DNA from 2 places in the Citrobacter sp. GW821-FHT07H02 genome. Region 1 is predicted to be linked to the other one. Evidence: predicted binding sites of a transcription regulator. Region 1 holds the regulator's gene; the other holds the start of a gene.
The links. The regulator LexA, encoded in region 1, represses DNA repair genes until DNA is damaged. The targets are predictions, from matches to a motif close to TNCTGTATGTACATACAGNA.

Region 1 (4,428 bases):
GGTGTTTTAAGAAGAACATGATAAAGTAAGGGATTAACGTTTCACGTACTCCGGGGTGCCAAATGGAAAAGACCACAACACAAGACCTGTTGGCGCAAGCTGAGAAACTCTGTGCGCAGCGCAATGTGCGACTCACTCCTCAGCGCCTCGAAGTGTTGCGTTTGATGAGCCTGCAACTAGGGGCCATCAGCGCCTATGATCTGTTGGATTTGCTACGTGAAACTGAACCGCAGGCCAAGCCGCCTACGGTGTATCGTGCGCTCGATTTTTTGCTCGAGCAAGGCTTTGTGCACAAGGTCGAATCCACCAATAGCTATGTGCTCTGCCATCTGTTCGATCAGCCAACCCACAGTTCAGCCATGTTCATTTGTGACCGGTGCGGCGTGGTGAAAGAAGAAAGCGCCGAGGGCGTGGAAGACATTATGCATACGCTGGCGGCAAAAATGGGTTTTGCCCTGCGTCATAACGTGATTGAAGCACACGGGTTATGCCCGGCGTGCGTCGAAGTTGAAGCGTGTCGCCATCCCGAAGAGTGCCAGCACGATCATTCGATTCTGGTGAAGAAAAAACCGCGTTAAGCGAGTTGGGCGGCAAAACCGCCCAATGGACTGTACATCCTTGTACTTTCGGGTCACCGCGGCTGATTACCAGCGGTATTTATTACGCGTTTCCCAGTCGCTCACTTCCTTTTCCGCCTTGTCTCTGGCGTAACCGTAACGTTCCTGGACCTTACCGACCAACTGGTCGCGCTTACCTTCAATGACCGTCATATCATCATCGGTCAGCTTGCCCCATTGCTCTTTCACTTTCCCTTTGAACTGTTTCCAGTTACCGCTGACTTCGTCTTTATTCATCATCGAGTCCTCATGATTAGTGGTGATTAGCGATATTGCTTCGCCCAAATACACTACGTTTTCTGCTGGACGTGAGATTAATTGTAGTCAGTGATTCCATGTTCATTTTGATATTCAGAATTTTTAACCATCACGCTTGGGCAAACCAGGTTCCATGTCGCCAGTGACGCCGCCAGATCCAGGCCAACGAGAGTCCACGGAGCGCCAGAAAAACGGCTAACGCCAGCCACAGTCCATGATTGCCCAGCCAGGGCAATGCACACAGCGTGAGTGCAAATCCCAGCGCCGCAACGGCCATACTGTTGCGCATTTCCGCCGCACGCGTCGCCCCGATAAACATGCCATCCAGCAAATAACACCAGACACCGATTAACGGCAACACCACCTGCCAGATAAGGTAGCGATCGGCCAAAAGTTGAATTTGCGGCAACGATGTTAGCAACGCGATGATCTGCTCGCCCGCCAGGGCATAAACGAGGGCAAACAGCAGCGCCACAATCCCTGACTGCCGACATGCAGCACGCCAGACATCCAGCAACTGGCTGCCGTCACGTGCGCCATACGCCTGCCCGGAATGCGCTTCGACAGCATAAGCAAATCCATCAAGGGCATAGGCGGTAAAGGTCAGCAGGGTCATCAGAACAGCGTTCACCGCAATGATGTCGCTGCCCAGTCGCGCCCCGAGAACCGTGATCGCACCAAAGCACAGTTGCAACAGCAACGAACGCAGCATGATATCCCGGTTAAGTGCCAGCAAACGGCGGAAATTCCCCCGCCAGGCCTGTTTCAGCATCGTGGATGACACGCCGCGCAGTGTAAGCACTTTGCGCACCATCATCAGCCCAAGCAACAACGTGGCATATTCTGCAATCACCGTCGCCAGCGCTGCGCCCTGCACGTTCATATGCAAACCCATCACCAGCCACAGATCGAGCACAATATTGAGAATGTTGCCGACAACCAGCAGGATCACCGGCGCGCGGGCATACTGAACGCCCAGCAGCCAGCCCAGCAGAACCAGGTTCGCCAGCGATGCCGGAGCGCTCAGCCAGCGGATCTCCAGAAAACGTCGCGCCTGTACCAGCACCGCTTCATTTCCACCGACGATATGCAATGCAAGATCGATGACTGGCGTGCGGAACAACGCGATCAAAGCCCCCGCCCCCAACGCCAGAATCAGTGGCTGCACTAGCGCGCGTGCCAGCGCCTGGGGATTTTTGGCACCAAACGCCTGAGCCGTCAGCCCGGTGGTGCTCATGCGTAAGAAGAGCAACAGCATGAAGAGAAAACTGGTTGCCGTTGCGCCCACGGCAACACCGCCCAGATAAACAGGGCTGTCCAGATGCCCAATGACCGCAGTATCCACCAGTCCCAGCAAAGGAACGGTGATATTGGAGAAAATCATCGGTAACGCGAGACGCCAGAGCGCTTTGTCGGAAGAGGTAAAGAAAGGCATGCAGGAAAGCCTGAGAAGGAGTTAAAACAAACAGTGGCGCGAGATGCGCCACTGTATCAAAACAATATTACAACCACTCACCGTTACGGATGACGCCGACTGCCAGCCCTTCAATCGTGAAGTTTTGCTCGCGCAGGTCAACCACAATCGGTTTGAATTCACTATTTTCTGGCAGAAGTTCGATTTTATTGCCCTGTTTTTTCAGGCGCTTAACCGTGACTTCATCGTCGATACGCGCCACCACGACCTGGCCGTTACGCACGTCCTGGGTTTTGTGTACCGCCAGCAAATCACCGTCCATAATCCCAATATCTTTCATCGACATACCGCTGACGCGCAGCAGGAAATCGGCATTAGGTTTAAACAGCGACGGGTCGACCTGATAGTGGCCTTCAATATGCTGCTGTGCCAGAAGGGGTTCCCCTGCCGCCACGCGACCTACTAAAGGCAGACCCTCTTCTTCTTCCACCAGCAGGCGGATACCGCGAGAGGCACCGGAGACAATCTCAATGACCCCTTTACGCGCCAGCGCTTTCAGGTGTTCTTCAGCCGCATTTGGGGAACGGAACCCCAAACGCTGCGCGATCTCCGCACGCGTCGGTGGCATACCTGTCTGGCTGATGTGATCCCGAATAAGATCGAACACCTCTTGCTGCCTGGCCGTTAACGCTTTCATTCCGCCCCCTGGGTGTATATACAGTTATGCTGTGAGTATATACAGTTAAAGGCGATTTTGGAACCACAAGCGGCACAAAAAACAAGAGATTTATCGGATTATGGAAGCCTTATCTAAAATGCGACCACAGCAGGACTCCCCAGGTGATCATCGCGACAAAGATCGACAGCAATACTGCCGCTGACCCCATATCTTTCGCCCGCCCGGAAAGCTCATGGTGTTCAGAGCCAACGCGGTCAACCACCGCCTCAATCGCGCTGTTGAGGATTTCCACTATCATCACCAGCATGACAGAACCAATCAACAAAACACGCGTGATGGCATCCACATCCAGCCAGCAGGCAATCGCCACGCCCAACAGCACAGCAACACTTTCCTGACGAAATGCCGCTTCATGAATCCATGCAGCACGAAAACCTTTCCAGGAATAACCAGCAGCTTTAATAATTCGGGTGAGTCCAGTGGTATTATTAGCCATCAAAAGAACCTTTTTGCATTATCAGCGTCAATGACATTATATCGTTAACCCACAAAATTCGGGTTACAGCGGCGCGAAGTATGACGGGATACACCAGAAATTCGCTAGACTTTCTGATATCCTTGCAGCGCATTTGCATTATTAACCAGAGGCTTTACATCGTTTATGTCTGGCTGGCCACGAATTTACTACAAATTACTGAATTTACCATTAACCGTACTGGTAAAAAGCAAGTCTATTCCAGCGGAACCCGCTCCGGAATTGGGGCTCGATACATCTCGTCCCATTATGTACGTTTTACCGTACAACTCAAAAGCGGACTTGCTGACGCTGCGCGCCCAATGCCTGGCGCACGATCTCCCCGACCCGTTAGAGCCGCTGGAGATCGACGGAACTCTGCTGCCGCGTTATGTGTTTATTCACGGCGGCCCGCGCGTATTCACCTACTACACACCGAAAGAAGAGTCGATCAAACTCTTTCACAATTACCTCGACCTTCACCGCAGTAATCCAGACCTGGATGTACAGATGGTGCCGGTATCGGTGATGTTCGGCCGCTCTCCGGGGCGTGAAAAGGGTGAGGTAAATCCCCCTCTGCGTATGCTGAATGGTGTACAGAAATTCTTTGCTGTTTCCTGGCTGGGGCGCGACAGTTTTGTCCGTTTCTCGCCTTCCGTTTCCTTACGACGGATGGCTGACGAACACGGAACCGACAAAATTATTGCCCAAAAACTGGCGCGTGTGGCGCGAATGCATTTCGCCCGTCAGCGTCTGGCGGCGGTCGGTCCGCGCCTGCCTGCCCGACAGGATCTGTTCAACAAGTTGCTGGCGTCTAAAGCCATTGCTCGCGCGGTAGAAGACGAAGCGCGCAGCAAAAAAATCTCCCATGAAAAAGCGCAGCAGAACGCCATTGCGCTGATGGAAGAGATTGCCGCCAACTTCTCCTACGAGATGATTCGCCTGA
Region 2 (4,428 bases), on a different contig from region 1:
TGTGCGTCGGCTTCGCTATTTTGTTCACCAAACGTCATTGTGCCCAGCCCCAGTGTACTTATTTCAAGCGAGCTGTGGGGTATACGGTGATATTGCATAGCCGTTTCCTTTTTATTATTACGACATAAGGACTATAAAAATGGCAGAGGGAAGGGAAAAGGGGAAGCGAAAAATCTAAAGGCCAGCAGGAGGCTGACCTCAATCTCGGGGAGGTATGTTAGCGCTCGATAATTTGGGAGACATCATCACGGTTAATCTGCATGGCGTTGCCCTGCTGATCGTGATAGCTCACCAGACCGGTATCGTCATCGATTTCTGGTTTGCCGTCGGTCAGGATCATGCGGCCATCTTTCGTTGCCATGACATAATCACTGCTACATCCAGATACAGCAAAAGCCAGTCCTACAGCGGAAATTACTACTGCCCATTTTTTCATCCATTTATCCTCGCGTGGCTTGGGTCTGATAATAGTCTAGTAATAACGCGAAGTTATGCCTGGCGAAAGCAGGAAAATCTGAAACTGTGAGGATCGGAGAGGGAAGTGAGTCTTCGCTCCTCGAAAGAGGAGCGAAGAGGTCAATCAGAGTGGATTCTTTTTATTGCGCAGCAGGTTCAGAGTCTCTACGGCAATAGAGAAGAACATGGCGAAATAAATGTACCCTTTCGGCACATGTATCTCGAAGCTTTCCAGAATCAGGGTGAAACCCACCAGAATCAGGAAAGCGAGCGCCAGCATTTTCACCGAAGGGTGACGGTCGACAAAATCACCGATTGAGCGCGCGGCAAACATCATCACGCCAACAGAAATGACGACCGCCGTCATCATAATGAACAGATGATCGGAAAGGCCCACCGCGGTGATCACCGAATCCAGGCTGAAGATAATGTCCAGCATCATGATCTGCACAATGGCGCCCAGGAAGGAACTTACGCGGGTTTTAAGTCCCTCTTCTTCACCCTCAATCGATTCATGGATCTCTTTGCTGGCTTTCCAGATAAGGAACAAGCCCCCCAGAAACAGAATGAGATCGCGTGCGGAAATGGATTGACCCATCACCTCAAACAGCGGATTGGTCAGACTGATTACCCAGGAAATTGATGCCAGTAAACCTAAACGCATCAACATAGCGCCCGCCAGCCCAAGACGACGGGCGTAACTGCGTTGTGCTGTCGGGAGTTTTGCGACAACCAGAGAAAGGAAAATGATGTTGTCGATCCCGAGAACGATCTCCAGAATCGTCAGTGTTCCGAGCGCAAGCCAGGCGTTAGGATCGTATATCCATGCAAATAACATCGAACAAAGCCCTGCAAAAAAAATGAAGCGGTGATTATATGCGTCTATCGCGGCAGGGGAAAGGTCATGGCGTGCCTAATCGTTCTGTATTAAAAAATGGCGTTCCAGAAGTGGGCGAGTGAAGCTTTTTTTCAGGTAAAAACCACGCGGTAACGTCAGGATTAGCTGGCCCTGCACGCCAATGGCCTCTGTTAGCGCTTTCGCGTTGGCGGCCTTTGGTCGCAGTTGTAAAAATTCGCCATGGCGGGCGGTGATCCGCTCAACCTGGCCCAGTACGATCATGTCCATTAACTCTTCCCAGTCGAGACGTAACTGCTGCTCTTCTTCTTCATTTGGACTCCAGAGAAGCGGCGAACCGACGCGACGCTCTGCCAGCGGAATGGAGCGCTCGCCCTCAACGGGTATCCACAGTACCCGCTTTAACTTGTGGCGGACGTGGCTTGTCTCCCATGTCACCCCGCTGTTTCCGGTTAGTGGCGCAACACAAACGAAGGTAGTCTCAAGAGGTCGCCCCAGACTGTCCACCGGGATGGTTTTCAGCTCCACGCCTAATTCCGCGAAATCTTGCTCTGGCTTACTGCCTGCGCTGGCACCAAGCCAAATCTCCAGCAGTACGCCGATCCAGCCTTTGTCCCGTTTCAGATCCTTTGGCGTCACGATCCCTGCCAGCGCTGCCAGTTCACCCAATGTGTAGCCTGAAAGCCGCTGTGCCTGAGCCAGCAACAGAGCCTCGGATTCAGGTGGTGAATGTAATGGATGGAGTCCGGACATCGGGTTATCCCTTAGGTGAAAAAATGAACAATGATTTTATACCGTGTGAACAGAGTTTATCTTTTTCCACACGCTATGTTCAATCTCATGATTTATATTGATTTTTAGTTTGCTGATCGACGAGTTGCGCAACGGCGAAATGAGTTTTCCAATTCTGGTCACTGAAAATAAACAGGATCTTACACCATGTTATCCACAGAAAGATGGGATAACTGTGCAAAACCCTCACTACTGTTTCAATTTACAGCCTTGACGTGAGACGAAAATCGAATTTTCACACAAATTGTGCCTAACTTATTGGCACAATCTGTGGATAAAACCGACGCTGGTCGATCTTTCATCAGTCCGATGATCCTGGATGTGACGCCCATCACGATTCTATGCTCTGAGTAGCGAATATGACAGTTAACTCAATGAATATACGCGGCTATTTTTTCACGGTTTTCAGAGTCCCATTCAGACTGTTCCGGGTTTTCCCGTGGTAATTCCATACTTCTTCACAACTATATCCACAGAAAAGGTGAATAAAATCGCCTGCAAGTCCCTCCCTCTGTTTATAACTCGGTCCTTAACTGTGAGTTATTCAATTGTTATTAGAAATGTGTGCGGTTAAGAGAGTGGTTTACCGTCTCTCTGTAGTGTGAAACAATCGTTTATATATAAGGTTTATGTTGAGGTAGTCCGGTGATTGATGACGATGGCTACCGCCCAAATGTAGGGATCGTAATTTGTAATCGTCAGGGGCAGGTTATGTGGGCCCGGCGGTTTGGTCAGCACTCCTGGCAATTCCCGCAAGGTGGAATCAATCCAGGAGAATCAGCAGAACAGGCGATGTACCGGGAACTGTTTGAAGAAGTAGGGTTAAGCCGCAAAGATGTGCGGATCCTTGCATCTACTCGCAACTGGTTGCGTTACAAGTTACCGAAACGTTTGGTGCGTTGGGATACAAAGCCGGTGTGTATCGGCCAGAAACAGAAATGGTTTCTACTGCAACTGATGAGCGGTGACGCGGAAATCAATATGCAAACCAGCAGCACTCCTGAGTTCGATGGTTGGCGCTGGGTGAGTTACTGGTACCCGGTCCGACAGGTGGTATCATTTAAACGCGATGTCTACCGCAGGGTGATGAAAGAGTTCGCAAGTGTTGTGATGGCGCTTCAGGAAAGTACCCCTAAGCCGCAAAGTGCACCTGCTTATCGACGTAAAAGAGGTTAAGCCACGCAAATTATGCTCACCCGCCTGCGAGAAATAGTCGAAAAGGTGGCCAGTGCCCCGCGTCTCAATGAGGCGCTGAATATTCTGGTCACTGACATCTGTCTTGCGATGGACACAGAGGTCTGTTCGGTATATCTCGCCGACCATGACCGACGTTGTTATTACCTGATGGCGACCCGGGGGCTAAAAAAACCACGTGGTCGCACAGTTGCGCTCGCGTTTGATGAAGGTATCGTCGGCCTGGTAGGCAGGCTGGCGGAACCGATCAACCTTGCTGATGCGCAAAAACACCCCAGCTTTAAATATATTCCTTCCGTTAAAGAAGAGCGCTTCCGTGCGTTTTTAGGTGTGCCGATCATTCAGCGTCGGCAGCTTTTAGGCGTGCTGGTCGTACAGCAGCGTGAGCTGCGCCAGTACGATGAAAGCGAAGAGTCTTTCCTGGTGACGCTTGCCACACAAATGGCAGCCATTCTTTCCCAGTCCCAGCTCACCGCGCTGTTTGGTCAATACCGACAGACGCGAATTCGCGCGCTGCCCGCAGCACCTGGGGTGGCGATTGCTGAAGGCTGGCAGGATGCCACGTTGCCGCTGATGGAGCAGGTCTATGAAGCCTCGACGCTGGATGCGGCGCTTGAGCGAGAACGACTGACCGGGGCGCTCGAAGAAGCAGCAAATGAATTCCGCCGTTACAGCAAGCGTTTCGCTGCCGGTGCGCAGAAAGAGACGGCGGCAATTTTTGATCTTTACTCGCATCTGCTTTCGGATGCCCGACTGCGTCGGGAATTGTTTGCCGAGGTCGACAATGGATCGGTCGCCGAATGGGCCGTCAAAAAGATCATCGAGAAGTTTGCCGAACAGTTTGCCGCATTAACCGATGTGTACCTCCAGGAACGCGCTGGCGATTTACGTGCGCTGGGTCAGCGACTGCTGTTCCATCTCGATGATTCCATTCAGGGACCCAACGCCTGGCCCGAACGCTTTGTACTGGTAGCCGACGAGCTTTCCGCGACAACGCTGGCGGAACTGCCCCAGGACAGGCTGGTTGGCGTCGTGGTGCGTGACGGCGCGGCCAACTCGCATGCGGCGATAATGGTGCGTGCGCTCGGCATTCCGACCGTCATGGGCGCGGATATTCAACCGTCAGTTTT

Region 2: mutH (DNA mismatch repair endonuclease MutH) is a predicted target of LexA. The motif match lies at 2,295-2,314, and genes of this name have one in related genera.

Annotation. Positions count from the first base shown of each region.
Region 1 is NZ_JBWKPZ010000007.1:36,826-41,253, reverse strand. It holds gene zur (zinc uptake transcriptional repressor Zur) at 63-578, shown strand; gene AC07NP_RS10020 (CsbD family protein) at 645-854, opposite strand; gene dinF (MATE family efflux transporter DinF) at 985-2,310, opposite strand; gene lexA (transcriptional repressor LexA) at 2,378-2,986, opposite strand; gene AC07NP_RS10005 (diacylglycerol kinase) at 3,096-3,464, opposite strand; gene plsB (glycerol-3-phosphate 1-O-acyltransferase PlsB) at 3,630-4,428, shown strand, end outside.
Region 2 is NZ_JBWKPZ010000021.1:20,004-24,431, reverse strand. It holds gene AC07NP_RS18310 (NADP(H)-dependent aldo-keto reductase) at 1-98, opposite strand, end outside; gene ygdR (lipoprotein YgdR) at 218-436, opposite strand; gene AC07NP_RS18300 (TerC family protein) at 581-1,294, opposite strand; gene mutH (DNA mismatch repair endonuclease MutH) at 1,370-2,065, opposite strand; gene rppH (RNA pyrophosphohydrolase) at 2,750-3,280, shown strand; gene ptsP (phosphoenolpyruvate--protein phosphotransferase) at 3,293-4,428, shown strand, end outside.